Regions from separate parts of the Streptomyces sp. NPDC058274 genome, predicted to be linked through region 1. Evidence: predicted binding sites of a transcription regulator. Region 1 holds the regulator's gene; the other holds the start of a gene.
What was found. The regulator HrcA, encoded in region 1, represses chaperone genes, less so after heat shock. The targets are predictions, from matches to a motif close to TTNGCACTCNGNNNNNCNGAGTGCNAA.

Region 1 (14,281 bases):
AGGACGCCGAGCCGCGCGTCGGGACCGGGCGAGAAGCCGTCGACGATCGAGGGAAGGTCGTCGACGCCCTCCAGGTACTCGACGACGACACCCTCGATGCGCAGGTCGTCGCCCCAGACCCGCTCGACGAGCTCGGCGTCGTGCCGGCCCTCCACGTAGATGCGCCCGGCCCGGGCCACCCGGGCGCGCGCGCCGGGCACGGCGACCGAACCGGATGCCGTACGGGTGGGACGTACCGAAATGGCGGACGGGCGGACGAGGGTGACCACCCTGCCCTCCAGGAGGAAGCCGCGCGGCTCCAGCGGGAACACCCGGTGCTTGCCGAAGCGGTCCTCCAGCGTCACCGTGCCCGCCTCGCAGCGGATCACCGCGCCGCAGAAGCCGGTGCCGGGCTCCTCGACCACGAGCCCGGGCTCCGCCGGGACCTCGGGCGCGGGCTTGGGCTTCTTCCACGGGGGCGTGAGGTCCGGAGAGTACTGGCGCATTCGGATGACGATAGGAGAAGGCGGACCGCGGCGCCGTACGGCCTTCTACGACACGCCGAAGCGCGTCGCCAGCGCGTCCCGCTGGGCCCGGACAAACGCCGCATTCACCGCGCCCCCGTGCCCGGGCACGTACACCGCGTCCTCGCCGCCCAGACCGAGCAGCCGGTCCAGGGCGGCCGGCCAGCGGGCGGGAACGGCGTCCGGTCCGGCCTGGGGCTCGCCGGACTCCTCCACCAGGTCGCCGCAGAAGACGATTTCCGGACAGTCGGCGCCCGGCACCAGCACCACCAGGTCGTGACGGGTGTGGCCGGGACCCACGTTCGCCAGCAGGACTTGTACGCCGCCGCCGAGATCCAGGGTCCACTCGCCGGACACGGAGTGGTCCGGGCGGGCGAGCAGCCGCGCGGCCTCGGCCGCCTCGTCCGGGTCGAGACCGCCTCGCACGGCGTCCGCCCGGAGCTCCTCGCGGCCCGACGCCGAGGTGAGGGCGGTGTCCACGCCCACCGCGCCGAACACCTCCACCTCGGCGAAGGCGCTCGTGCCGAAGACGTGGTCGAAATGGGGATGCGTGAGCGCGAGATGGGTCACACGGCACCGGGTGCCGAGGAGCCGTTGCGCCGCGGCACGCAACCGTGCGCCTTCGGCCCGGCTCGACCCCGCGTCGATCATGAGGGCCGCGCCCTCGCCCACCACGAGCCCGGCGGTGCAGTCCCAGACCGGCAGGCGCCGCCGCCCCACGCGGGGTGCGAGTTCCTCCCACCCCAGCTCTTCCCAAGTCAGCTTCATACCGTGACGCTAACGGCGGGGCAGTGCGACGGCACGACATCACAGGACACGTCCGTACACGCGGCGCGGTGTCCTGGGGCCGCCCTTGCCGGGGCCGTACCTCCCCGCCGTACACTGGCTCGGGGAACGCTGGCACTCGCACGCGCTGAGTGCCAGGACGAAGGTCCACGCAGACCACGGTGCCGACTTCAGGAGGTGTGCGCGATGCTCAGTGAACGCAGGCTGGAAGTGCTGCGCGCCATCGTCCAGGACTATGTCGGGACCGAGGAGCCGGTCGGCTCCAAGGCGCTGACCGAGCGGCACCGGCTGGGCGTCTCCCCGGCCACCGTCCGCAACGACATGGCGGCCCTGGAGGACGAGGGGTACATCGCGCAGCCGCACACCAGCGCAGGGCGCATCCCCACCGACAAGGGCTACCGGCTCTTCGTCGACAAGCTGGCCGGCGTCAAGCCGATGACGGCGCCCGAGCGCCGCGCCATCCAGAACTTCCTCGACGGAGCCGTCGACCTGGACGACGTCGTGGGCCGCACGGTGCGGCTGCTCGCGCAGCTGACCCGGCAGGTCGCCGTCGTTCAGTACCCCTCGCTGACCCGCTCGACCGTGCGGCACGTGGAGTTGCTCTCGCTCGCCCCCGCGCGCGTGATGCTCGTGCTCATCACGGACACCGGCCGGGTCGAGCAGCGGATGATCGACTGCCCGGCGCCCTTCGGCGAGACGTCATTGGCGGATCTGCGCGCGCGGCTCAACAGCCGGATCGCGGGCCGCCGTTTCGCGGATGTGCCGCAATTGGTGCAGGATCTTCCGGACGCCTTCGAGACGGAGGACCGGGGTACGGTCGCGACGGTGCTCTCCACCCTGCTGGAGGCACTCGTCGAGGAGAACGAGGAGCGGCTGATGATCGGCGGGACCGCCAATCTCACCCGCTTCGGACATGACTTTCCCCTCACCATCCGGCCGGTCCTCGAGGCTCTCGAGGAGCAGGTCGTGCTCCTCAAGTTGCTTGGGGAGTCGACGGATTCGGGCATGACCGTACGGATCGGTCACGAGAACGTCCACGAGGGACTCAACTCCACGTCCGTGGTCTCGGTCGGCTACGGTTCGGGCGTCGAAGCAGTAGCGAAACTTGGCGTGGTCGGACCGACCCGCATGGATTATCCGGGAACGATGGGAGCGGTACGCGCAGTGGCACGGTACGTCGGACAGATCCTGGCGGAGTCGTAAGTGGCCACGGACTACTACGCCGTACTCGGCGTGCGCCGCGACGCTTCCCAGGACGAGATCAAGAAGGCGTTCCGGAGGCTCGCGCGCGAGCTGCATCCGGACGTCAATCCCGATCCGAAGACGCAGGAGCGCTTCAAGGAGATCAACGCCGCCTACGAGGTGCTGTCGGACCCGCAGAAGAAGCAGGTCTACGACCTCGGCGGCGACCCGCTCTCGCAGAGCGGCGGCGCGGGTGCGGGCGGCTTCGGCGCCGGCGGGTTCGGGAACTTCTCGGACATCATGGACGCGTTCTTCGGCACGGCGTCGCAGCGTGGCCCGCGGTCGCGCACGCGCCGTGGCCAGGACGCCATGATCCGGCTGGAGATCGACCTCGACGAGGCCGCCTTCGGCACGACCAAGGACATCCAGGTCGACACGGCCGTGGTGTGCACCACCTGTAGCGGTGAGGGTGCCGCGCCGGGGACCTCCGCGCAGACCTGTGACATGTGCCGCGGTCGCGGTGAGGTGTCCCAGGTGACGCGGTCCTTCCTCGGCCAGGTCATGACGTCCCGCCCCTGCCCCCAGTGCCAGGGTTTCGGGACCGTCGTCCCGACCCCGTGCCCGGAGTGCGCGGGCGACGGGCGTGTGCGTTCCCGGCGGACCCTGACCGTGAAGATCCCGGCCGGTGTGGACAACGGCACGCGGATCCAGCTCGCGGGCGAGGGCGAGGTCGGCCCTGGCGGCGGCCCCGCCGGTGACCTCTACGTCGAGATCCACGAGCTGCCGCACTCGACCTTCCAGCGCCGCGGCGACGATCTGCACTGCACGGTCACGATCCCGATGACCGCGGCCTCCCTCGGCACGAAGGTGCCGCTGGAGACCCTCGACGGTCTGGAGGAGGTCGACATCCGCCCGGGCACCCAGTCCGGCCAGTCGATCCCGCTGCACGGCCGCGGCATCACGCATCTGCGCGGCGGCGGTCGCGGTGACCTCATCGTGCACGTCGAGGTCACCACCCCCACGAAACTCGACCCTGAGCAGGAGCGGCTGCTTCGGGAGCTCGCGGTCCTGCGCGGTGAGGAGCGCCCCACGGGCCAGTTTCAACCTGGGCAGCAGGGACTCTTCTCTCGGCTGAAGGATGCGTTCAACGGGCGCTGAGGCCCGTACGCGGGGGATGCGGAACCAGGACGGCATGGCCGTCCACACCCCCTGAGCGGCCGGATTCGGACTTGTTCGGAGGACGTGACAACATGCCGTCATGTCCTCCGCACTGACCGATCTCTTCCGGTATCCGATCGTGCAGGCCCCCATGGCGGGCGGTGTCTCCGTGCCGCGGCTGGCCGCTGCCGTCTCCGAGGCGGGCGGGCTCGGATTCCTTGCCGGCGGGTACAAGACGGCCGACGGTGTGTACCAGGAGATCAAGCAGCTGCGCGGGCTCACGGGCCGTCCCTTCGGTGTGAACCTCTTCATGCCGCAGCCGGAGTACGCGGACCCCGCGGCCGTGGCGGTGTACGCGCATCAGCTCGCCGGTGAGGCCGCCTGGTACGACACCGAGCTGGGCGACCCGGAGAGCGGACGCGACGACGGCTACGAGGCCAAGCTCGCCGTACTCCTCGACAACCCCGTGCCGGTGGTCTCCTTCCACTTCGGCTGCCCGGCCCCCGAGGTCCTTCAGGCGCTGTCCCGGGCCGGTACCCGGACCGTGGTCACCGCGACCACGGTCGACGAGGCGCTGGCCGTCCAGCGGGCGGGCGCCGACGCGGTGCTCGTGCAGGGCGTGGAGGCGGGCGGCCACCAGGGCACCCACCGCGACATCCCGGAGGTGGACGGCGCCGGCATCGGACTGCTCTCCCTTCTCGCCCAGGTCCGCGAGAGCGTGCACCTCCCGATCGTGGCGGCCGGCGGCATCATGCGCGGCAGCCAGATCGCCGCGGTGCTCGCCGCCGGCGCGAGCGCGGCCCAGCTCGGCACGGCGTTCCTCGCCACCCACGAGTCGGGCGCCCATGCGGTGCACAAGGAGGCGCTGACCAACCCGCTCTTCGTCCGTACGGAACTGACGCGGGCGTTCTCCGGACGCCCGGCCCGCGGCCTGGTCAACCGCTTCCTGCGCGAGCACGGCCCGTACGCGCCCGCCGCGTACCCCGAGATCCACCACCTCACCTCCCCGCTGCGCAAGGCCGCGGCCAAGGCCGGCGACCCGCAGGGCATGGCGCTGTGGGCCGGCCAGGGGCACCGCATGGCCCGCGAACTGCCCGCCGGGCAGCTGGTGGAGGTGCTGGCCGCCGAACTCGAAGCGACGATGACAGCGTTGTCGTCGTTCCCGGCGGGCGGTGCGGCCCGATGACCGCGCCGGTCTTCGTGGTGGAGCACTTCCGCGCGGGCAGCGGCGGACGCTATGTCCTCGACGGCGCCGAAGGACGGCACGCCGTCTCCGTGAAGCGGCTGCGGCCCGGCGAGGACGTCGTCCTCACGGACGGGGCCGGCCGCTGGGCGGAGTGCGTCGTCACGGACACCGAGGGCAAGGACCGGCTGATCGTCCAGCTGGACTCGGTCGCCGAGGAACCGCCCGAGGAACCCCGTATCACCGTCGTCCAGGCCCTCCCCAAGGGCGACCGCGGTGAGCTCGCCGTCGAGACCATGACGGAGACCGGCGTGGACGCGATCGTGCCCTGGGCCGCCGCCCGCTGCATCACGCAGTGGAAGGGCGACCGGGGCCTGAAGGCCCTCGCCAAATGGCGGGCCACGGCCCGGGAGGCCGGCAAGCAGTCCCGCCGGGTCCGCTTCCCGGAGGTCGCGGACGCGATGACCACCCAGCAGGTTGCCGCACTTCTCGCCAAAGCCGACCTGGCCGCGGTGCTCCACGAGGACCGGGAGTACGGCAGCGCGGCGCTCGCCACCGCGGACCTCCCCTCCGCCGGGGAGATCGTGCTGGTCGTCGGCCCCGAAGGGGGCGTTTCCCCCGAGGAGCTGGCGCTCTTCTCCGAGGCCGGCGCGAAGGCGTACCGGCTGGGGCGTAGCGTGCTGCGTACATCGACCGCCGGGACCGCGGCCGCGGCCCTGCTGCTCGGCCGCACCGGCCGCTGGTCCTGACCGAACCCGACCTCCAAGGGGGACTGGTGGAACTCGCACAAGTACGGCTGCTGGTCTCGGACTTCGCCGCCTGCTACCGCTTCTACGCCGAAGTCCTCGACCTCAAGCCCCAGTCGGGCGCGACGGAGGGACCGTACGAGAAGTTCAGCCCCATCACCGGGTCGGCCGGCATCGCCCTCCAGGACCGCGCCATGATGGCCGAAGTCCTCGGTGAGCTGGGCGATTCGGCGACGGGCCACCGCTCCCTCGTCGTGCTGCGCGTCGACGACCTGGACAGCTACTGCGCCGCCGTCACAGCCCGCGGCGCGACCCTCCTCCACGGCCCGGCCCCCATGACGGAGCGCATGCGCGTCGCCCACCTCAAGGACCCCGAGGGCAACCTGGTCGAACTCCAGGAATGGCTGCTGCTGCTCAGCTGACGCCGGCCTCGAACAGCGCAGCGGTGGGTCACCCGTGCCGGGGAGTGGCCGCATGCGGTCTACCGCCGCGCCCGCTCCGGTGGCACCCTGCCGTGCATGGGGGCTTTGAGGCGTATACGGCGCCCGACGGGCCGTAGGAGAGTGCTCGCCGCGGTCGCGCTGGGCGCGGCCGGGGTGTTCGGGACGGTCGCGTGCGAACCGGGGGACGGACTGAGTTCCGCCGCGGTGGCGTACACCACGGACCAGACGGGGACCAAGGAACTGGAGCGCCGGGGCGCCGACGTGCAGTGGCTGAGCTGCACGGCGAACTACGGCGACGGGAACAAGGCGTTCACGCCCGGCAAGACGCCCTCGTCCAGCGCGCACACGGTGGCGAACGTGGACTGCCAGGGCCAGACCAAGGACGGCCGGGAGATCACCATCAAGGGGAAGGTCACCCGCGAGATCGACGGCAAGTGCGTGCGCGGGGACCTCACCGCCGAGGTCGGCGGCAAGCGCTGGTTCCGGCTGGACGTGCTGGGCAACTGCAACGCCGCGAGTACGCCCACGTACACCCCGCCCGTCACCTACGCACCCGGTCAGCCGCGCCCCACCGTGACGGTCACCGTCACCGAGACCATCTGGTGCCAGGGCGACCCCACCTGCCGGCCCGTAGAGGGCAAGTAGGTGCACAGGCGGGGCCGGGCCGCCGCGGATCAAGTGATCGAAACCACTGACCGGCCGTCCGGTCGCTGCATAGGGTGATCGGGTGACACAGCCCGTATCCAGTGCGCCCACGGCGCCCGCTGCGTACCTCCGCTTCCCGCACCTGCAGGGCGACCTGGTCGCCTTCACCGCCGAGGACGACGTCTGGGTCGCCCCGCTCGACGGCGGCGGCCGCGCCTGGCGGGTCAGCGCCGACAACGTACCGGTGAACCATCCGCGCATCTCCCCGGACGGCACCGCCGTGGCCTGGACCTCCACCCGGGACGGCGCCCCCGAGGTGCAGGTCGCCCCGCTCGACGGCGGAGCGGCCAAGCGGCTGACGTACTGGGGCAGTTCGCGGACCCAGGTGCGCGGCTGGACCCCGGACGGACACGTCCTCGCCCTCAGTACCCAGGGGCAGCCCTCATTGCGCCGCAGCTGGGCCCACGCGGTCCCGCTCGACGGCGGACCCGCGGCCACCCTGCCGTACGGGCCGGTCGGCGATGTCGCGTACGGCGGCCCCGGGGTCCTCCTGCTGTCCGCTCCGATGGGCCGCGAGGCCGCCTGGTGGAAGCGGTACCGCGGAGGCACGGCGGGCAAGCTGTGGATCGACCGGGAGGGCGAGGGAGAGTTCGTACGGCTGCACGAGGAGCTGGACGGGAACATCGAGTACCCCTTCTGGGTGGGCGAGCGGGTCGCCTTCCTCTCCGACCACGAGGGCGTCGGCGCGCTCTACTCCTCCTTCGCCGACGGGTCCGACCTGCGCCGGCACACGGGAGCCGGAGACGGGGACGAGGCCGGCAGCGGCGGCGGGTTCTACGCCCGGCACGCGGCCACCGACGGCACCCGGGTCGTGTACTCCTCCGCCGGTGAGCTGTGGCTGCTCGACGACCTGGACGGCGCCGAGCCGCGCCGTCTCGACATCCGGCTCGGCGGACAGCGCGTCGACCTCCGGCCGCACCCCGTGAGCGCGGCCCGCTGGTTCGGCGCCGGCGCGCCCGACCACACCGGACGCGGCAGCGCGATCGCCGTGCGCGGCGCCGTCCACTGGGTCACCCACCGCTCGGGCCCGGCCCGCGCGCTCGCCGCCGAACACGGTGTGCGCGCCCGACTGCCCCGCACCTTCCGCGCCGACGGCGAGGAGTACGTGGTGTGGGTGACCGACGCCGAGGGCGACGACGCGCTGGAGTTCGCGCCCGCCACCGGCGTCGGGCCCGGCGCGACCCCGCGCCGGCTCGCCGCCGGACAGCTGGGACGGGTCCTCGGACTCGCCATGGCACCCGACGGCAGCCGCGCCGCCGTCGCCACACACGACGGACGCGTCCTGCTCGTCGAGCGGGAGACGGGCGAGGTCCGGGAGGTCGACCGCAGCGAGGACGGCGAGGTCTCCGGCCTCGTCTTCGCGCCCGACTCCGCCTGGCTCGCCTGGTCGCACCCCGGCCCGCGCCCGCTGCGCCAGCTCAAGCTCGCCAACACCGCCGACCTGTCGGTGACCGAGGCGACACCGCTGCGTTTCCGGGACTACGCACCGGCGTTCACCCTCGACGGCAAGCACCTCGCGTTCCTGTCGGCGCGCTCCTTCGACCCCGTTTACGACGAGCACGTCTTCGACCTCGCGTTCGTCGGCGGCTCGCGGCCGCACCTCATCACGCTGGCCGCGACCACGCCCTCGCCCTTCGGACCGCAGCGCCACGGCCGCCCCTTCGAGGCACCCGACAAGGACGAGACCCCCGACAGCGAGGGCACCCCGACGACCCGCATCGACCTCGACGGGCTCGGCGACCGCATCGTGCCGTTCCCCGTCGAGGCCGCCCGCTACTCCGGGCTGCGGGCCGCCAAGGACGGAGTGCTGTGGCTGCGGCACCCGGTCACCGGTGTGCTCGGCGCCTCCCGCGCGACCCCGGACGACCCGGACCCGCGCACCGAGCTGGAGCGTTACGACCTCGCCCAGCGCCGCATCGAGCATCTCGTCGCGGACGCAGACCACTTCGCGGTCAGTGGCGACGGCAAGCGGATCCTGCTGTGGACCGACGGCAAGCTCAAGGTCGTACCCAGCGACCGCCGCGCCTCGAACGACGACGAGAGCGACTCCAACATCACCGTCGACCTGTCGCGGGTGCACCAGACCGTCGATCCGGCCGCCGAGTGGCGGCAGATGTACGAGGAGACGGGCCGCCTCATGCGGGACAACTTCTGGCGGCCCGACCTGGGCGGGGTCGACTGGGACGGGGTGCTCGACCGGTACCGCCCTGTGCTGGACCGGGTCGCCACCCATGACGACCTGGTGGACCTGCTGTGGGAGGTGCAGGGCGAGCTCGGCACCTCGCACGCGTACGTCAGCCCGCGCGGCGGACGGCGCGGCGGCGACCGGGCACAGGGGCTGCTCGGAGCCGACATCTCCCGTCACGAGGACGGCAGTTGGCGCATCGACCGGATCCTTCCCTCGGAGACCTCCGACCCCGACGCGCAGGCACCGCTGGCCGCGCCCGGGGTCGCGGTGCGTGCCGGTGACGCGATCGTCGCGGTCGGCGGGCGGCCGGTGGACCCGGTGACCGGCCCCGGACCGCTGCTCGTCGGGACGGCGGGCCGACCGGTGGAGCTCACCATCTCCCCGTCCGGCGGCGGTGATCACCGGCACGCGGTGGTCGTCCCGATCGCCGACGAGGAGCCGCTGCGCTACCACGCCTGGGTCGCGGACCGGCGGGCCTACGTCCACGAGAAGTCCGCCGGGCGTCTCGGCTATCTGCACGTGCCGGACATGCAGGCGCCCGGCTGGGCCCAGATCCACCGCGACCTGCGCGTCGAGGTGGCCCGCGACGGACTGGTCGTCGATGTCCGCGAGAACCGCGGCGGGCATACGTCGCAGCTGGTCATCGAGAAGCTCGCGCGCCGCATCGTCGGCTGGGACGTGCCACGCGGGCAGCGGCCCTACAGCTACCCGGAGGACGCGCCGCGCGGCCCCGTCGTCGCCGTCGCCAACGAGTTCTCCGGATCGGACGGCGACATCGTCAACGCGGCGATCAAGGCGCTCGGCATCGGTCCCGTGGTCGGGACCCGGACCTGGGGCGGGGTCATCGGCATCGACAGCCGCTACCGCCTCGTCGACGGCACGCTCGTCACCCAGCCCAAGTACGCGATCTGGCTGGAGGGTTACGAGTGGGGCGTCGAGAACCACGGCGTCGATCCCGACGTCGAGGTCGTCCCGACCCCCCAGGACCACGCGGCCGGCCGTGACGTCCAGCTGGACGAGGCGATCCGTATCGCGCTGGCCGCCCTCACCGAGAACCCGCCGAAGGCCGCGCCCGCTCTGCCCGAGCTGTGATCGGGCGGGCCGCCACCGGTGATGAGCCCCTCGGGAGGGAGAGCACCGGGGCCGGGACGGATACGATGCGGGCGTCAGTGATCAGTGGGCGCGAGGAGGCACACGCATGTCGGGAGAGCCGCAGGACGACTGCCTGTTCTGCAAGATCATCGCGGGGCAGATCCCGGCGACCGTGGTGCACGAGACGGAGACCACCTTCGCCTTCCGGGACATCAACCCGCAGGCACCCACCCATGTGCTGGTGATTCCCCGGGCCCACCACGCCGACGCGGCCGCACTCGCCGCCGCCGAACCCGCCCTCGCCGCGGACGTGCTGCGCGAGGCCGGTGAGATCGCCCGCGCCGAAAAACTGGACAGCTACCGGATCGTGTTCAACACCGGCGCCGGCGCCGGACAGACCGTCTTCCACGCGCACGCCCACGTCCTGGGCGGGCGCGGGCTGCAGTGGCCGCCCGGATAACCGGACGTGTCCGTACGCGAATTGGTGGTCCTCGGCACCGCCAGCCAGGTCCCCACCCGGCACCGCAACCACAACGGCTATCTGCTGCGCTGGGACGGCCAGGGCCTCCTCTTCGATCCCGGTGAGGGCACTCAGCGGCAGATGCTGCGCGCCGGGGTCGCCGCGCACGATCTGCACCGGATCTGCGTCACGCACTTCCACGGCGACCACTCACTCGGGCTCGCCGGGGTGATCCAGCGCATCAACCTCGACCGGGTGCCGCACGCGGTGACCGCCCACTATCCGCGCTCCGGTCAGCGGTTCTTCGACCGCCTCCGGTACGCGACGGCGTACCGCGAGACCGTCGCGCTCACCGAGGCCCCGGTCGACACCGACGGCGTGCTCGCCACCACCGACGCGTACACCCTGGAGGCCCGGCAGCTCTCCCATCCCGTCGAGTCGTACGGCTACCGGCTGGTCGAGCCCGACGGCCGGCGCATACTGCCGCGGCTGCTCGCCGAGCACGGCGTCCGGGGACCCGATGTCGGGCGCGTCCAGCGGGAGGGCTCGCTGCGCGGGGTGAGCCTCGAGGACGTCAGCGAGCCGCGGCGCGGGCAGCGGTTCGCCTTCGTCATGGACACCCGGCTGTGCGACGGCGTGTACGCGCTCGCCGAGGGCTGCGACATGCTCGTCATCGAGTCGACGTTCCTCGACGAGGATGTGCAACTCGCCTCCGACCACGGCCATCTGACGGCCGGTCAGGCAGGGCGGGTCGCGAAGGACGCGGGCGTACGGCACCTGGTGCTCACCCACTTCAGCCAGCGGTACTCCGAACCGGACGAGTTCGAGCGGCAGGCCCGGGCGGCCGGCTTCGAGGGCGAGCTGACCGTGGCGCTCGACCTGATCCGGGTGCCGCTGCCGAAGCGGGGGTGAGGCCGCCGCCCGGAGACCGCGCGGTCGGTGACCCTTGCCGGGGTCTCGGCGACCCGTGCCGGGTGCGGGGCGCCGGTTTTCGGAGGGGTGGGGGATCGACCGTACGATGCTTCGATGCCCCTCCCCAAAGCTGAGCTGCACCTGCACATCGAAGGCACCCTGGAGCCTGAGCTTGCCTTCGCGCTGGCCGCGCGCAACGGCGTCCCGCTGCCGTACGCCACCACCGAAGAGCTCCGCAAGGCGTATCTCTTCGACGATCTCCAGTCGTTCCTGAACCTGTACTACGAGCTCATGGCCGTGCTCAGGACGGAACAGGACTTCGCCGACCTCGCCGACGCGTATCTCGCGCGGGCCGCCGCGCAGGGCGTGCGGCACGCGGAGATCTTCTTCGACCCGCAGGCGCACATCGCGCGCGGTGTGCCGATCGGCACCGTCGTCGAGGGGCTCGCGCGAGCGCTGGACGCTGCTGTCGAGACGCACGGCATCTCCACGCAGCTGATCATGTGCTTCCTGCGGGACGAGTCCGCCGAGTCGGCACTGGAGACGCTGGAGGCGGCCCGGCCGTATCTCGACCGGATCGTCGGCATCGGGCTCGACTCCGCCGAGGTCGGGCACCCGCCCGCCAAGTTCCGTGAGGTGTACGAGGCCGCCGCCGCGCTCGGGCTGCGGCGCGTGGCGCACGCCGGCGAGGAGGGGCCGCCGGCGTACATCACCGAGGCGCTGGACGTGCTCGGCGTCGAGCGCGTCGACCACGGGCTGCGCTGCATGGAGGACCCGGAGCTCGTCGAGCGGCTCGTCCGCGAACGGGTGCCGCTGACGCTGTGCCCGCTGTCCAACGTCCGGCTGCGCGCCGTGGACGTCCTGGAGGACCACCCACTGCCCGCGATGATGGACGCCGGGCTGCTGTGCACCGTCAACTCCGACGACCCCGCCTACTTCGGCGGGTACGTCGGCGACACCTTCCACGCCGTCCATGAGGCGCTCGGGCTCGGCCGGGAGCGGCTGCGGGAGCTCGCCCGCAACTCGTTCGTCGCCTCCTTCCTGGAGCACGACGAGGAGCTGCGGAGCCGGTATCTCGCCGAGGTCGAGGCATACGAGTTCGAGTAGCCCCGCCGTCCCGGCCGCGGCCCGGCTGCGGGCCGTCCCGGGTCAGCGCCAGTGGGGGGAGCCCGCCGCGGTCAAGGGGGCGGCCTCGATCTTGGCCCGGGTTTCGCGCATCACCGCGACGATCCGCTCCTCATGTGCGGCAGTCAGCCGCACCACCGGCACGGAACAGCTGATCGCGTCCTGGGCTGGAGCGTCGTACCGCAGGGCGAAGCCGAACCCGACGATGCCGAGGACGCCCTCCTCGCGGTCGACGGAGTAGCCGCGGGCGCGGGTCGCGGCCAGATCCGCCGCGAGGGACGCGCGGTCGGTGTGGGTGTGGGGGGTGGCGGCGACGTAGGGGCCCGCGGGCAGGACGTCGTCCGGGCGCTCGGCCAGCAGGGCCTTGCCGAGCGCGCCCACATGGGCCGGCAGCCGCCGGCCGACCCGGCTGATCGTGCGCAGGTACTCGTGCGACTCGCGCGTCGCCAGATACGCCACGTCCCAGCCGTCCAGCCGCCCCAGATGAAGCGTTTCGCCCAGCGCCTGGGACGCCTCGTCGAGGTGGGGACGGGCGGCACGCACCCGCGGGTCCGTGTCGAGATAGCTCGTGCCGGTCAGCAGGGCGTGGATGCCGATGCCGTAGAGGGACCCGGTGACGTCCGTACGGACCCAGCCGCGGCGGATCAGGGTCTGCAGCAGGGCGTACATCGAGCTGCGGGGGACCCCGAGCTCGTCCGCGAGCTCCTGCAGACGTGCCGGACGGTCCCCGCGCGCGGCCAGCAGTTCCAGCAGCCCGACCGTGCGCGCGGCGGACTTCACCTCGCGCACTCCGCGCTCGTCCATGGGTTCCGGCATGTGCCCGATCGTAAAGCGGAAGGCACCGGACCATTGACGCGCTTCGTTCGCCTATCTAATCTTTATCTTCATACGTAGATGTCATCCACATACGGAGATGGGGTCAGGTCGGGATGGGGATGCGCAACAGCTCGGACACGGACGGAGACGGCGGAGCGGGGGGAGTCGGGCAGGGCCTCGTCGGGCGGCTGCGCCGGGGGATGGCCCACGGCGTGCTGTCCTTCCCGCTCACCAGCTTCCACGACGACGGCTCCCTCGACCTCGACGGCTTCCGCGCGCACCTCGAAGCGCAGCTCGCCACCGGCCCCGGAGCCGTCTTCCCGGCCTGCGGCACCGGAGAGTTCTTCTCGCTGGACGAGGAGGAGTACGGGCAGGTGATCACCGCCGCCGTCGAGGTGACCGCCGGCCGCGTCCCCGTGGTCGCCGGGACCGGATACGGCTGGGCCCAGGCCGCCCGCTTCGCGCGGATCGCCGAGCAGGCCGGCGCCGACGCCCTGCTCGTCCTGCCGCACTACCTCGTCGCCGCGCCCCAGGACGGGCTCGTCGGCCAGCTGGAGCAGCTGGCGGCCCGCACACGGCTGCCGCTCATCGCCTACCAGCGCGGTCAAGTCGCCTTCGACACCGACTCGTTGCGGCGCATCGTCCGCATCCCCGGGGTCATCGGACTCAAGGACGGGCACAGCGACCTCGACCGGCTGCAGCGGCTCACACTCGCCGCGCCCGACGGCTTCCTGTTCTTCAACGGCGCCTCCACCGCGGAGATCCAAGCCCGCGCGTACGCCGCCGTCGGCGTGCCCGCCTACTCGTCGGCCGTGCACGCCTTCGCGCCCGAGATCGCGGACGCCTTCTTCGCGGCCCACGCGCGCGGTGACGACGCCGCGATGGACCGCCTGCTGCGCGAGTTCTACGTCCCCTTCGTCGAACTCCGCGACCGGCGGCCCGGATACGCCGTATCCCTGGTGAAGGCCGCCGCCCGGCTGCG
Region 2 (14,281 bases), on a different contig from region 1:
GGCGTCGAGCTCGGCCGGGGTCTCCGCGAGCCGGGCCTTGTACGCCTCCTGCTTCCACTGCGAGTAGCGGAAGATGACGGGGAAGGACGGGGAGACCGACGCGCGCACCGCGGCGACGATCTCGGCCGCGAATCGCGTACGGGCCACCGGGTCGCCGCCGTACGCGTCGGTGCGGCGGTTGGTGCCCTCCCACAGGAACTGGTCGATCAGGTAGCCGTGCGCGCCGTGCAGTTCGACCCCGTCGAAGCCGATGCGCTCGGCGGCGGCCGCGGCCTCGGCGAACGCCGCGATGACGTCGTCCAGATCGGCCTGCGTCATCGCCTTGCCGCCCTCGGTGCCGTCGAGGCGCAGACCGGAGGGGCCGACGGACGGGGCGTCGGCGAACGGCGGGTCACCCGCGTTGCGCACCGTGCCGATGTGCCACAGCTGCGGCACGATCCGGCCGCCCGCCGCGTGCACGGCGTCGGCGACCTTCGTCCAGCCGGCCAGCTGCTCCTCGCCGTGGAACCGCGGGACGCGGTCGCTCTGCCCGGCCGACTCGTGGCCCACGTACGTGCCCTCGGTGACGATCAGGCCCACGCCCGCGGCGGCGCGGCGCGCGTAGTACGACGCCACGTCCTCACCGGGAATGCCACCCGGGGAGAACTGCCGGGTCATCGGCGCCATCACGATCCGGTTGGGCACGGTCAGGCCGTTCAGCGAGACCGGCCGGGACAGGATCCGGGCCGCACGGGTGGCCGAGGCGGAGGGGGAGGCGGTGACAGTCACGTGGGAGGCTCCTCAAAGTGCGGGAAGTCGGACATTCCAGCTGGTATGTGCACATGCATTTACCAGCCCTCCCCCGTCAACCGGCCCATCCGCCAGGTCATTCCGCCGCCCCACCGCCCCCGCCTGTGATCCCGGCCACGCCAGGGCGCACCGGCCGCACCGGCCGCACGGAGCACCCCGGGAACACCGGGAAGGGGCACACCGGGAACACCGGCGGCGGCACCGGAAAACACCCGAGGGCGGCACCCCCTGCGAGAAGGGGTGCCGCCCTCGGAAAGGACGAGCCTGATCCGGAAGGATCAGAAGTCCATGTCACCGCCCGGCATGCCGCCCGGAGCGCCGCCGGCAGCGGCCTTCTCCGGCTTGTCGGCGATGACGGCCTCGGTGGTGAGGAACAGCGCGGCGATGGACGCGGCGTTCTGCAGGGCAGAGCGCGTGACCTTCGCCGGGTCGATGATGCCTTCGGCGATCATGTCGACGTACTCACCGGTCGCGGCGTTCAGGCCGTGACCGACGGGCAGGTTGCGCACCTTCTCGACGATGACGCCACCCTCGAGACCGCCGTTGACGGCGATCTGCTTGAGCGGGGCCTCCAGGGCGAGCCGCACGGCGTTGGCGCCGGTCGCCTCGTCACCCGTCAGCTCCAGCTTCTCGAAGACCGAGGAGGCCTGGATGAGGGCCACGCCACCACCGGCGACGATGCCCTCCTCGACGGCCGCCTTCGCGTTGCGAACGGCGTCCTCGATGCGGTGCTTGCGCTCCTTGAGCTCGACCTCGGTGGCGGCACCGGCCTTGATGACGGCCACGCCGCCGGCCAGCTTCGCCAGACGCTCCTGGAGCTTCTCGCGGTCGTAGTCCGAGTCGGAGTTCTCGATCTCGGCGCGGATCTGGTTGACCCGGCCGGCGACCTGGTCGGCGGAGCCGGCGCCGTCGACGATCGTGGTCTCGTCCTTGGTGATGACGACCTTGCGGGCACGGCCGAGCAGGTCGATGCCCGCGTTCTCCAGCTTGAGGCCGACCTCCTCGGAGATGACCTCGCCGCCCGTGAGGATGGCGATGTCGCCGAGCATGGCCTTGCGGCGGTCACCGAAGCCCGGGGCCTTGACAGCGACGGACTTGAAGGTGCCACGGATCTTGTTGACCACCAGGGTCGACAGGGCCTCGCCCTCGACGTCCTCGGCGATGATCAGCAGCGGCTTGCCGCCCTGCATGACCTTCTCGAGGAGCGGGAGCAGGTCCTTGACGTTGGCGATCTTCGAGTTGGCGATCAGGATGTACGGGTCGTCGAGGACGGCCTCCATACGCTCCATGTCGGTGGCGAAGTACGCCGAGATGTAGCCCTTGTCGAAGCGCATACCCTCGGTGAGCTCCAGCTCCAGACCGAAGGTCTGGGACTCCTCGACGGTGATGACGCCTTCCTTGCCGACCTTGTCCATCGCCTCGGCGATGAGCTCGCCGATCTGGGTGTCGGCGGCGGAGATGGAGGCCGTGGAGGCGATCTGCTCCTTGGTCTCGACATCCTTGGCCTGCTCGAGCAGGGCACCGGAGACGGCCTCGACGGCCTTCTCGATACCGCGCTTGAGGGCCATCGGGTTGGCACCCGCGGCGACGTTGCGAAGGCCCTCGCGGACCAGCGCCTGCGCCAGAACGGTCGCGGTGGTCGTACCGTCGCCGGCGACGTCGTCCGTCTTCTTGGCGACTTCCTTGACCAGCTCAGCGCCGATCTTCTCGTACGGGTCCTCGAGCTCGATCTCCTTGGCGATGGAAACACCATCGTTGGTGATCGTGGGGGCGCCCCACTTCTTCTCGAGGACGACGTTGCGACCCTTGGGACCAAGGGTGACCTTGACGGCGTCGGCGAGCTGGTTCATCCCGCGCTCGAGACCGCGCCGTGCCTCCTCGTCGAACGCGATGATCTTGGCCATGTGAAGTGGTCCTCCCGGACTGGGGTGGATTGCTCCGGACCGTGTTGGCGCCCGCGACGGACGGCCTGCGTGCCTCGTGGTTCCTTGCCCCACTTGGCCTGCGGGCCTCACCGACCCGGTCCATAGTTGTCACTCTCACCTTCAGAGTGCTAACGCCAATGATTAGCACTCGACCCCTCCGAGTGCAAGGTGCGCTCGCGCAGCGAGCTCGTTGAGGGGTGGTGGTCGGGCGACGGGTGGGCGCAAGCGCCTGTCGGGAACCCTCGGGGCGGGCGGGGCGCCCGACGCCGCGCCGGGAACACCCGAACAGGACCTGACAGGCTGCCCGGGAACGCCCGAAGGGCTCCCAACCCTGGGGGGATGGGAGCCCTTCGACGTGAGTGCGTGCGTCGGTGGTCGATCGCGCCGAGATCAGACGGCGAGTTTGACCATGTCCGCCTGCGGACCCTTCTGGCCCTGCGAGATCTCGAACTCCACTCGCTGACCCTCTTCAAGGGTGCGGTAGCCGTCCATCTGAATCGCGCTGTAGTGCACGAAGACGTCCGCACCACCGTCGACCGCGATGAAGCCGTACCCCTTCTCCGCGTTGAACCACTTGACGGTGCCCTGAGCCATGCCTAACTCCCCTATTACTGGCCCTTGCACAGATCCACACTTCGTGGATCCGGGTCAGACCTCACCCCCCAAACGGTTGGGGGTGTGCGCCGGAACGCGTCGACCGCGGCTGAATGTATCTGTCCAACTGCCGTCTGCAACAGGTCAATCGGACGAGAATTCTGGGCAAGCCCGATCGGGAATATGTGGAGAATTTGCACATATTCAGGGCAAGTCGGGCCCCATAAATGCCGTAATCGGCGCAAAAATACCGGGCATATTGGCGACTTCTTGTCGGGCACCGAGCGAAGGCTCATATGCGCCCGGCATGAAAGGAGAAGCGGCTTCCCCAACTGTACCGCGCTCAACCATGCAGAATTGCCCCCTCCGTTTCTCTCACGGAGAGGGCAATTCGGTGAACTCTTAGTGGTCGGACCGGCGCCGCGGCCGTTTGTCCGGCCTTCAGCCCGTCAGCAGCCGCCGGCCACGGCCGGAATGATCGAGACGCCCGCACCGTCCGGCGTAGCCGTCTCCAGGCCCTGCTCGAAGCGGACGTCGTCGTCGTTCACGTACACGTTGACGAAGCGGCGCAGCTTGCCCTGGTCGTCCAGGACGCGCGCGGCGATGCCCGTGTGGTTCTTCTCCAGGTCCGCGATGACCTCACCGAGGGTCCCACCCTCGGCGGGGACCTCGGCCTTGCCACCGGTGTAGGTGCGCAGGATGGTGGGGATGCGGACGTTGACGCTCATGCCTTGTGACCTCCGGTCGGATGGCGCCCCTCCAAGGGCGCGGGACTGCGTTGAACATGCGGCTCCGCCGCGCGGGCGCGGCCGGCCCCCACCGGCCGCAGACGGACAACGGCCGTTACGCGAGCCCAGCTTCCCTGAAGGAGTCGAGGTTCGGGCGGATCGTCGCGGTCAGCCCCGTGCCGGCCACCGCGTCCAGCGTCTTCAGACCATCACCCGTGTTCAGGACGACGGTGGTCAGCGTCGGGTCCAGCAGCCCGTTCTCGATCAGCTTCTTCGCGACACCCACGGTCACGCCGCCCGCCGTCTCGGCGAAGATGCCCTCCGTGCGCGCGAGGAGCTTGATCGCGTCGACGACCTGCTCGTCGTTGACGTCCTCCACCGCACCGCCCGTGCGCCGCGCGATGTCGAGCACGTAAGGCCCGTCGGCCGGGTTGCCGATGGCGAGCGACTTGGCGATGGTGTTCGGCTTCTGCGGCCGTACGACGTCGTGCCCGGCCTTGTAGGCGACGGACACCGGCGAGCAGCCCTCGGCCTGGGCGCCGAAGATCTTGTACGGCTTGTCCTCGACGAGACCGAGCTCGATCAGCTCCTTCAGCCCCTTGTCGATCTTCGTGAGCTGGGAGCCGGAGGCGATCGGGACGACCAGCTGGTCGGGCAGCCGCCAGCCGAGCTGCTCACAGATCTCGTACGCGAGGGTCTTGGAGCCCTCCGCGTAGTACGGCCGGAGGTTGACGTTGACAAAGCCCCAGCCCTCGCCGGCCGGGTCGCCGATCAGCTCGGAGCAGAAGCGGTTCACGTCGTCGTAGTTGCCCTCGATGCCGACGAGCTCGCCGCCGTAGATCGCGGCCATGACGACCTTGCCCTGCTCCAGGTCGTGCGGGATGAACACGCAGGAGCGGAAGCCCGCGCGGGCGGCGGCGGCACCGACGGCGCCGGCCAGGTTGCCCGTGGAGGAGCAGGAGAGGGTGGTGAAGCCGAAGGCGCGGGCGGCCTCGATCGCCTGGGCCACGACGCGGTCCTTGAAGGAGTGCGTCGGGTTGCCGGAGTCGTCCTTGACGAAGAGCTTGCCGGAGTCGACACCCAGCTCGCGCGCCAGGTTGTCGGCCTGGACGAGCTTGGTCCAGCCCGGGTTGATGTTCGGCTTCTCGGCGACGTCCGCGGGGACGGGCAGCAGCGGCGCGTAGCGCCAGATGTTCGCGGGGCCCGCTTCGATGCGCTTGCGGAGTTCCTCGGTGTCGTGGCCCGAGAAGTCGTACGCGATCTCCAGCGGGCCGAAACACTCCTCGCAGGCGAAGACCGGGCCGAGCGGCACACGGTGTCCGCATTCACGGCACGAGAGAGCCGCGGCGGGACCGAGATCGACGGAGTTCGCGGCGGTGGCGGAGTTCGTGGTGCTTGCAACTGTCTGCGCAGCCATGGAGGCGAGGCCCTTTCTCCTCATCTTCCTCACGGCGCACTTCGCCGTGAGACGGATTTGGCACCTTCCCTAGTCGGGAGCCTCGCGGAACTGATCAGCAGCGATCAGTGACGAGAACCGACTGGAGGGTTGCCGGGGCTTCAACGGGCCGTATCCCTCTGCCCCTCTGGATGAGCGGTATTCGGTTGTTGTTCGGTAGTGCACGGGGACGAGCCAGGACATGCGATGGTCATCCGCGTTGTTCAAGACTGTAACCGAAGGCCAGGACAGTTGAGATAGTCGTCCGAACCGCGAGATGGATCACATACCTGAAGGACCATGTGATCGAACAGTGAGGAGCCGCAGACTGTGCTGGAAGAAGTCGAGCGCTGGCTGAGCACCCGCTCCTGGGCCATGACCGACCGCCCGCTCCACAAGCTCATCGCCGCCAAACGCACCTCGGGCTCGACGGTCAGCGTAGTGCTGCCCGCGCTCAACGAGGAGGAGACCGTCGGCGAGATCGTCGCCGTCATCCGCCACGATCTGATGCAGCAGATCCCGCTCGTCGACGAGATCGTCGTGGTCGACTCGGGTTCGACGGACCGCACCTCGGAGGTGGCCGCCGCGGCGGGCGCCCGCGTGGTCCACCGGGACGAGATCCTGCCGCGACTGGCGGCCGTGCCCGGCAAGGGCGAGGTCCTGTGGCGGTCGCTGCTGGTGACGAGCGGGGACATCGTCTGCTTCATCGACGCGGACCTCAAGGAGTTCTCGTCGGACTTCGTCTCCGGAATCGTGGGGCCGCTGCTCACCGACCCAGGCGTGGACCTCGTCAAGGCCATGTACGACCGGCCGCTGGGCTCGGCGGCCGGCCAGGGCGGACGGGTCACCGAGCTCATGGCGCGCCCGCTGCTGAACATGCACTGGCCGCAGCTGGCGGGGTTCGTCCAGCCGCTCGGCGGGGAGTACGCCGCCCGCCGCTCCCTGCTGGAACAGCTCCCGTTCCCGGTCGGGTACGGCGTGGAGCTGGGCATGCTCGTCGACGCCCTGCACCTGGTGGGCCTCGACTCGCTCGCCCAGGTCGACGTCGGCGTCCGCAAGCACCGACACCAGGACGGGCAGGCGCTGGGCCGGATGGCCGCCGCGATCTACCGGACCGCGCAGCTGCGGCTGGCCCGCGGGCATCTGATCCGCCCCGCCCTCACCCAGTTCGAGCGGGGCGAGGACGGCTTCGAGCCCCGCACCTACTCCGTGGACACGGAGGAACGGCCGCCGATGGTGGACATCAGGGAGTACCAGACACGCAGAGTGGCCTGACCGGAGCGCCGGGCACGCTCCGTGACGAAATCCGCCGGTTGTATACGGTCTCGCCTTACTCGGCCCGTACGTTTGAGCGTTTCCGAGCCGGGCTAGGTTGAGGCTTATGGCTTCCACGCACGGCGCCCACCAGATCCTCGTCGCCTCCAACCGCGGCCCTGTCTCCTACGACGTACGCGAGGACGGCTCGCTCCACGCCAAGCGCGGCGGGGGCGGGCTGGTCTCGGGTCTGTCCGCGATCGGACCCGACGCGGGCGCGCTGTGGGTGTGCGCCGCGCTCGGCGACGGGGACCGCGAGGCGGTGCGGCGCGGGGTCGGCGAGGACGGCGTGCGGATGCTGGACATCGACGCCGAGGTGCACGCGGACGCGTACAACGGCATCGCGAACTCGGTGCTGTGGTTCGTCCACCACATGCTGTACCAGACTCCGCTGGAGCCGGTCTTCGACGCGGAGTTCCGGCGCCAGTGGGCCTCGTACGAGACCTACAACCGCGCCTTCGCCGAGGCCTTGGCCGACGAGGCGGCGTCCGGTGCCTCCGTCCTCGTCCAGGACTACCACCTGACCCTGGTGCCCGGGATGCTCCGCGAGCTGCGGCCCGATCTGCGTATCGGGCACTTCTCGCACACCCCGTGGGCGCCGGTCGACTACTTCCGGATGCTGCCCGACGACATCGCCGGGCAGGTGCTGCGCGGGATGCTGGGCGCGGACCGCCTCGGCTTCCTCACCCACCGCTGGGCGAACGCCTTCACGGCCTGCTGCGACGCACTCGCCGGCGGTGTCGGGGACACCCGGATCGGTGTGCACGGCCTGGGCGCGGACGCGGACTTCCTCCGCAAGCGTTCGCACGAGGCGGACGTCGACGAACGGATGGCGGCGCTGCGGGAGCAGATCGGCACGGACTCCGACGGGGCCCCGCGCAGGACGGTCGTACGGGTCGACCGGACCGAGCTGTCGAAGAACATCGTGCGCGGGATGCTGGCCTACCGGCAGCTCCTCGAGGACCAGCCGTCGTGGCGCGAGCGGGTGGTGCACGTCGCCTTCGCCTACCCCTCCCGCCAGGACCTGGCGGTGTACCGGGACTACACGGCCGAGGTGCAGCGCGTCGCGGACGAGATCAACTCCCGGTACGGGACGCCGGACTGGACCCCGGTCGTGCTGCACGTCAAGGACGACTTCGCCCGCTCCCTGGCCGCCTACCGGCTCGCGGACGTGGCGCTCGTCAACCCCATCCGGGACGGCATGAACCTGGTCGCCAAGGAGGTGCCGGTCGTCTCCGACGAGGGATGCGTGCTGGTGCTGTCCCGGGAGGCGGGGGCGTACGAGGAGCTGGGCGAGGACGCGGTCACGGTGAACCCGTACGACGTGATCGGCACCGCCCGCGCGCTGCACGAGGCGCTGACGATGCCGGCCGACGAACGCGCCCGGCGCACCAAGCGCCTGGCCGCCGCGGCGACAGCGCTGCCGCCCGCCCAGTGGTTCCTGGACCAGCTGCACGCCCTGGAGGCCTGACCACGAGCGCCCGACGTCGCGGGGCGCCCTGACGCCGGCAGCGCTACGACGCCGAGTGCGGACCTACCGTCGCGGGGCGACCCTGACGCCGGTAGCTCTACGACGCCGGGCGCGGGCCACCTACCGTCGCGGGCCGCCCTGACGCCGGCAGCTCTACGACGCCGGGTGCGGGCCACCTACCGTCGCGGGCCGCCCTGACGCCGGCAGCTCTGCGACGCCGGGTGCGGGCGTACGGTCGCGGACCGGGCCGGGGCGGGCCGGCGGTGACGTGAGCGGCTTCACGGCGCCGAGCGCGTCCCACGGCAGTCAGCCGAGGTGGGCCGCCAGTGACGTGAGCAGCTTCACGACTCCGGGCGGGCCGTCCACCACCAGGTCGGCGCGGTCGGCCAGTTCGGCCACCTCCACGCTGCCGCTGCACACCAGCAGGCCCGGGACGCCGTCGGAGCGGAGCTTGTCGACGGCGGCGAAGGCGGGCAGGTCGCCCAGGTCGTCGCCGGCGTAGAGGACGGCTTCCGCGCCGGTCTCGCGGACGTACTCCAGGAGGGCGACGCCCTTGTCCATGCCGGGGGGCCGCAGCTCCAGGACCATCCGGCCCGGCTCGACGATCAGGCCGTGGCGGCCGGCGAGTCCTGCGAGCGGTTCGCGCAGCGCCTCGAAGGCGGCCTGAGGGTCGGCCGCACGGCGGGTGTGGACCGCGACCGCGCGGCCCTTCTCCTCGATCCAGGTGCCCCGCCAGGCGCCGATCTCGTCGAGGAATCCGGGCAGTTCGGCCCGGACGGCGGCGACGCCGGGGTGCGGGGCGGGGGCGTTGACCGTGCCGCTGACCGCGTCCCAGCGCTCGGCGCCGTAGTGCCCGAGGACGACGAGGTGTTCCAGGCCGGGTACCCCGGCGAAGCCTCCGTGGCGGACCGCGACGCCGGCCGGCCGGCCGGTGACGACCGCCACGGACGCGACCTTCGGGGCGAGCGCCGCCAGGGCGGGGACCGCGCCGGGGTGGGCGCGGGCCTGCTCGGGGTCGGCGACGATCGGTGCGAGCGTCCCGTCGAAGTCGAGCGCGATCACGGCGCGGCCGGGCCGCGCGAGGATGGCGTCGAGACCCTCGCGTCCGGCCGGAGTCGCGGGCGTCGGCAAGGGGTCCCTGGAGTCCGTGTGGCTGCCCATGCCCCGACCCTATCCGGGCGGGGCCGGGCGCACCCATGGCGCATCGAGCCATGGGACGGCCGGCGGCTCAGGGAGTGACCGGCGGAGGAGGGAGGGATCGGCGGAGGAGGGAGGGATCGGCGGAGGAGGGAGGGACCGGCGGAGGAGGGAGGGACCGGCGGTGCTCCCCGGCTCAGCGCTCCGCCCGGCGGGCGTCGCGGACCCGGCGCAGCCGGTTCACGGTCACCGGGTCGTGGGCGAGGGCCCTCGGATCGTCGAGCAGGGCGTTGAGCAGCTGGTAGTACCTGACCGGCACCAGGCCCAGCTGCTCGCGGATCGCCCGCTCCTTGGCGCCCGGTCCCGGCCAGCCCCGGCGCTCCATGGCGAGGACGGCCCGCTCCCGGGGGGTGAGCTCTTCCATGGCCGCCACCGTAGCCCCCGGCACCGACAAGACAGGCGGCCGCGGCCCGGGACGGCGTCCGGCCCGCTACTCCGCGTTCTCCGCCATCGACGCCTTGCGCTGCAGTTCGCCCAGGACGGACGACGCGCTGCCGCTCGGGCTCACGGCCTTGCCGATCTGGCTCTTGATGTCGGCGCTGACGCCGGCCCAGGAGGTCTTGCCGACCGGGTAGAGCTGCGAGGAGGGGAGTTCCTTGAGGAAGGAGGCGAGGTCCTTGTCGTCCTGGTCGGCGGCCATGGCCTCGGACGCGGACGTGGTCACCGGCAGCAGGTCGTACTCGTGGGAGAAGGCGAGCACGTTCTTCTCGCTGTAGGCGAAGTCGAGGAACTCGCCGACCTGGTCACGGTGGCCGTTCTGCTTGAAGGCCATCATCCAGTCGGCGACACCCATCGTGGCCTTGGCCTTGCCGTTGACGCCGGGCATCGGCACCATGCCGAACTTCACGCCCTTCTTGGCGGCCATCTTCATCAGCGTGGGATGCCCGTTGAGCATGCCGACCTCGCCGCGCGCGAACGCGGCGAAGGCGTCGGCGCGGTTGAGCTTCGCCGGCGCCGTCGGACCGGTGAGCCCCTTGCCGACCAGGTCGTTCTTGAGCCAGGCGAACGTCTTGACGTTCTCCGGCGAGTCCAGCGCGTACGTGCCGACGTCCTGGGTGTAGCCGCCGCCACCGCTCAGCAGCCACTGCATGGTCTCCGCCTGCGCCTCCTCGGGGCCCAGCGGCAGCGCGTACGGGTATTTCACGCCCTTGGACTTCAGCACCTTGGCGTCGGCGGCGAGCTGGCTCCAGCTCTGCGGCGGGGTGATGCCGGCCTCGGAGAACAGCGTCTTGTTGAAGAAGAGCAGCCGCGTGGAGGAGGCGAACGGCATGCCGTACTGCACCCGGTTCATCTGCCCCGCCTCACTGAGCTGGGGGACGAAGTCGGCCTGGGTGGGTATGGAGAGCACGTCGTCGGCCTCGTAGAGCTTGCCCGTGGCGGCGTAGTCGGCGTACGCGCCGATCTGCGCCATGTCGGGCGCCTTGCCGGCGTCGACCATCTCGCGGACCTTGCGGTCGACGTCGTTCCAGGAGTAGACGCTGACCTCGACCTTGATCCCGGAGTGCTCGGCCTCGAACGCCTTGACCAGCTCGTCCCAGTACTTCTTCGAGCTGTTCGCCGAGGAGTCGCCGTAGTCCGCGGCCACCAGCCGCAGGGTCACGTCCCCGGAGCCCGCCGAACCGCCGCAGCCCGCGAAGGTCGCCGTCATGCCCAGCGCGGACCCCACCGCGATCAGTCCTGTCCTACGCCGCTGCACAGCCCGTCCCCAACCCTGCCTTCAGTGCCCGTTGTCGGGCGCTTCGTCCGGACGTCACTGTCCCGACAGTTGTCTCGAAGTATGAAGACAAGGTCTACACCACGTAAGTGGACTAGACCTCTCCTGGGGTAAGGGGCGACACTGTCCCCGTGAGACATGTCATCGCCCTCGATGTGGGCGGCACCGGGATGAAGGCCGCCCTGGTCGGCGCCGAGGGCGAGCTGCTCCACCAGGCCCGCCGGGCGACCGGCCGGGAGCGCGGGCCCGACGCCGTGATCGAGACGATCCTCGGCTTCGCGGCCGACCTGCGCGCCCACGGCGAGCGGCACCTCGGCGAGCCCGCCGCGGCCGCCGGCGTGGCCGTCCCCGGCATCGTCGACGCCGGCCTCGGCCTCGCGGTGTATTCGGCGAACCTCGGCTGGCGGGACGTGCCGCTGCGCCGGCTGCTCAGCGAGCGGCTGCACGGCGTCCCGGTCGCGCTCGGCCACGACGTGCGCACCGGCGGCCTCGCGGAGGGCCGGATCGGCGCGGGGCAGGGAGCCGACCGCTTCCTGTTCGTCCCGCTGGGGACCGGGATCGCGGGCGCGATCGGCATCGACGGCAAGGTCGAGGCGGGCGCGCACGGCTTCGCGGGCGAGATCGGCCACATCGTCGTACGGCCCGGCGGAACCGCCTGTCCCTGCGGCCAGCGCGGCTGTCTGGAGCGGTACGCCTCCGCGGCGGCCGTCAGCCAGGCCTGGGCGGAGGCGTCCGGTGACCCGGGCGCGGACGCGGCCGACTGCGCCAAGGCCGTGGAGTCCGGCGACGCACGGGCCGTACGCGTCTGGCAGGACGCCGTCGACGCGCTCGCCGACGGGCTGGTCACCGCGCTCACCCTGCTGGACCCGCGCACCCTGATCATCGGTGGCGGTCTCGCCGAGGCCGGGGAAACCTTGTTCACACCACTGCGGGCGGCCGTCGAGCGGCGCGTCACCTTCCAGAAACTGCCCACCGTCGTCCCCGCCGACCTCGGAGACACGGCCGGATGTCTGGGCGCCGGACTCCTGGCCTGGGATCTACTCGAAACCGACATCACCGACCGCTCGGAGGTAACCACCTGATGGCCCCTAGCAAGGTTCTCGCCGGTGCCCGGGTGGTTCTGCCCACCGGGACCGTGAACGGCGGCCGCGTGATCGTCGACGGCACGCGCATCGCCGGGAGCGCTCCCGCGGACGCGGAGACCCTCGATCTCTCCGGCCACTGGCTCGTCCCGGGCTTCGTGGACCTGCACAACCACGGCGGCGGGGGCGCGTCCTTCACCTCCGGAACGGTCGAGGACGTCCTCAAGGGCATCCACACCCACCGGCTGCACGGCACGACCACGGTCGTCGCCTCCACCGTCACCGGTGACCTGGACGGCCTCGCCCAGCGCGCCGGGCTGCTCTCCGAACTCGCCGAGCAGGGCGACCTCGCGGGCGTCCACTTCGAGGGCCCGTTCATCTCGCCCTGCCGCAAGGGCGCGCACTCCGAGGAGCTGCTGCGCGACCCCGACCCGGCGGACGTCCGCAAGCTGATCGACGCCGCCCGCGGGCACGCCAAGATGGTCACCCTCGCCACCGAACTGCCCGGCGGCCTCGACTCCGTACGGCTGCTCGTCGAGCACGGGGTGATCGCGGCGATCGGGCATACGGACGCGACGTACGAGCAGACGCAGGCCGCCATCGACGCCGGCGCGACCGTGGCGACGCACCTGTTCAACGCGATGCCCCCGCTCGGTCACCGCTCCCCCGGCCCGATCGCGGCGCTCCTGGAGGACGAGCGCGTCACGGTCGAGCTGATCAACGACGGCACGCATCTGCACCCCGCCTCCCTGGAGCTCGCCTTCCACCACGCGGGCGCGCACCGGGTCGCGTTCATCACGGACGCGATGGACGCGGCGGGCTTCGGCGACGGCCTCTACATGCTCGGCCCGCTGGGGGTCGAGGTCAGCGACGGCGTCGCCCGCCTGGTGGAGGGCGGCTCGATCGCGGGCTCCACCCTCACCCTCGACCGCGCCTTCAAGCGGGCGGTCACCATCGACCGGCTGCCGGTCGAGGACATCGTCACAGCCCTGTCCGCCAACCCGGCCCGCCTCCTCGGTATGTACGACCGAGTGGGCTCCCTGGAGCCGGGCAAGGACGCCGATCTGGTGGTGCTGGACGCGGAGTTCGACCTCAAGGGCGTGATGCGCCGCGGCGCATGGGTGGTCGATCCCCAACTGGGATGATCCGTCCGCTGGTTGGAGCGCACCCGGACGTACGGCGGTTGGCCCGGAGGACTGGGCCGACCGCCGTTGTCTTTGGCATGATCGGAACCTCCGCAACAGCCGGCGAGCGCGTACGCAGCTTCAACTTCGGGGGAGGTCGGCCCAGATGATCCTCACGGTCACGCTGAACACCGCTCTCGACATCACCTATCGCGTCCGGTCCCTGACCCCGCACACCTCGCACCGGGTGACCGAGGTGACCGAACGCCCCGGCGGCAAGGGCCTGAACGTGGCCCGGGTGCTCGCCGCCCTCGGCCACGAGGTGACGGCCACGGGCTTCGCCGGCGGTGCGACCGGAGCCGCCGTGCGGGACCGGCTGGCGCACTGCGCCGGAGTGGTCGACGCGCTGCTTCCGGTGGCGGGGCCGACCCGCCGCACGATAGCCGTGGCGGACACGGCGACGGGCGACACGACCCAGCTCAACGAGCCGGGGCCGACGATCACTTCGGCCGAGTGGGCCGCCTTCCACGAGGTCTACGAGGACCTGCTGCGCTCCGCTTCGGCCATCGCCCTGTGCGGCAGCCTGCCGCCCGGGGTGCCGGTCGGCGCGTACGCGGGGCTCGTCCGGGCGGCCCGCGCGGCGGGGGTCCCGGTGCTCCTGGACACCAGTGGGGAGCCGCTGCGCCGGGGCATCGCCGCCCGCCCGGACATCGTCAAGCCGAACGCCGACGAACTGGCCGAACTCACCGGCTCCCACGACCCGTTGCAGGCCACCCGGGACGCCCGCAGACGGGGCGCGCACACGGTCGTGGCCTCACTGGGCGCGCAGGGACTTCTCGCGGTCAACGCCGAGGGCCGCTGGCGGGCGGCCCCGCCGCGCCGGGTGCGCGGCAACCCGACCGGTGCCG

Region 2: the regulator HrcA is predicted to act here: its motif matches at 2,856-2,882, upstream of groL (chaperonin GroEL).

What each region holds. Positions count from the first base shown of each region.
Region 1 covers NZ_JBHVXW010000006.1:378,826-393,106, forward strand. The annotation lists gene ACFVYF_RS15830 (DUF3097 domain-containing protein) at 1-485, opposite strand, end outside; gene ACFVYF_RS15835 (MBL fold metallo-hydrolase) at 531-1,271, opposite strand; gene hrcA (heat-inducible transcriptional repressor HrcA) at 1,476-2,492, shown strand; gene dnaJ (molecular chaperone DnaJ) at 2,493-3,629, shown strand; gene ACFVYF_RS15850 (nitronate monooxygenase) at 3,730-4,815, shown strand; gene ACFVYF_RS15855 (16S rRNA (uracil(1498)-N(3))-methyltransferase) at 4,812-5,561, shown strand; gene ACFVYF_RS15860 (VOC family protein) at 5,588-5,980, shown strand; gene ACFVYF_RS15865 (hypothetical protein) at 6,077-6,646, shown strand; gene ACFVYF_RS15870 (S41 family peptidase) at 6,729-9,986, shown strand; gene ACFVYF_RS15875 (histidine triad nucleotide-binding protein) at 10,093-10,446, shown strand; gene ACFVYF_RS15880 (ribonuclease Z) at 10,453-11,358, shown strand; gene ACFVYF_RS15885 (adenosine deaminase) at 11,473-12,465, shown strand; gene ACFVYF_RS15890 (IclR family transcriptional regulator) at 12,508-13,299, opposite strand; gene ACFVYF_RS15895 (5-dehydro-4-deoxyglucarate dehydratase) at 13,419-14,281, shown strand, end outside.
Region 2 covers NZ_JBHVXW010000016.1:142,704-156,984, reverse strand. The annotation lists gene ACFVYF_RS27505 (NADH:flavin oxidoreductase) at 1-768, opposite strand, end outside; gene groL (chaperonin GroEL) at 1,068-2,693, opposite strand; gene ACFVYF_RS27495 (cold-shock protein) at 3,105-3,308, opposite strand; gene ACFVYF_RS27490 (MoaD/ThiS family protein) at 3,758-4,036, opposite strand; gene thrC (threonine synthase) at 4,152-5,453, opposite strand; SAM riboswitch class I at 5,471-5,630, opposite strand; gene ACFVYF_RS27480 (glucosyl-3-phosphoglycerate synthase) at 5,802-6,746, shown strand; gene ACFVYF_RS27475 (trehalose-6-phosphate synthase) at 6,853-8,256, shown strand; gene otsB (trehalose-phosphatase) at 8,563-9,417, opposite strand; gene ACFVYF_RS27465 (DUF3263 domain-containing protein) at 9,590-9,817, opposite strand; gene ACFVYF_RS27460 (ABC transporter substrate-binding protein) at 9,884-11,101, opposite strand; gene ACFVYF_RS27455 (ROK family protein) at 11,299-12,249, shown strand; gene nagA (N-acetylglucosamine-6-phosphate deacetylase) at 12,249-13,394, shown strand; gene ACFVYF_RS27445 (1-phosphofructokinase family hexose kinase) at 13,540-14,281, shown strand, end outside.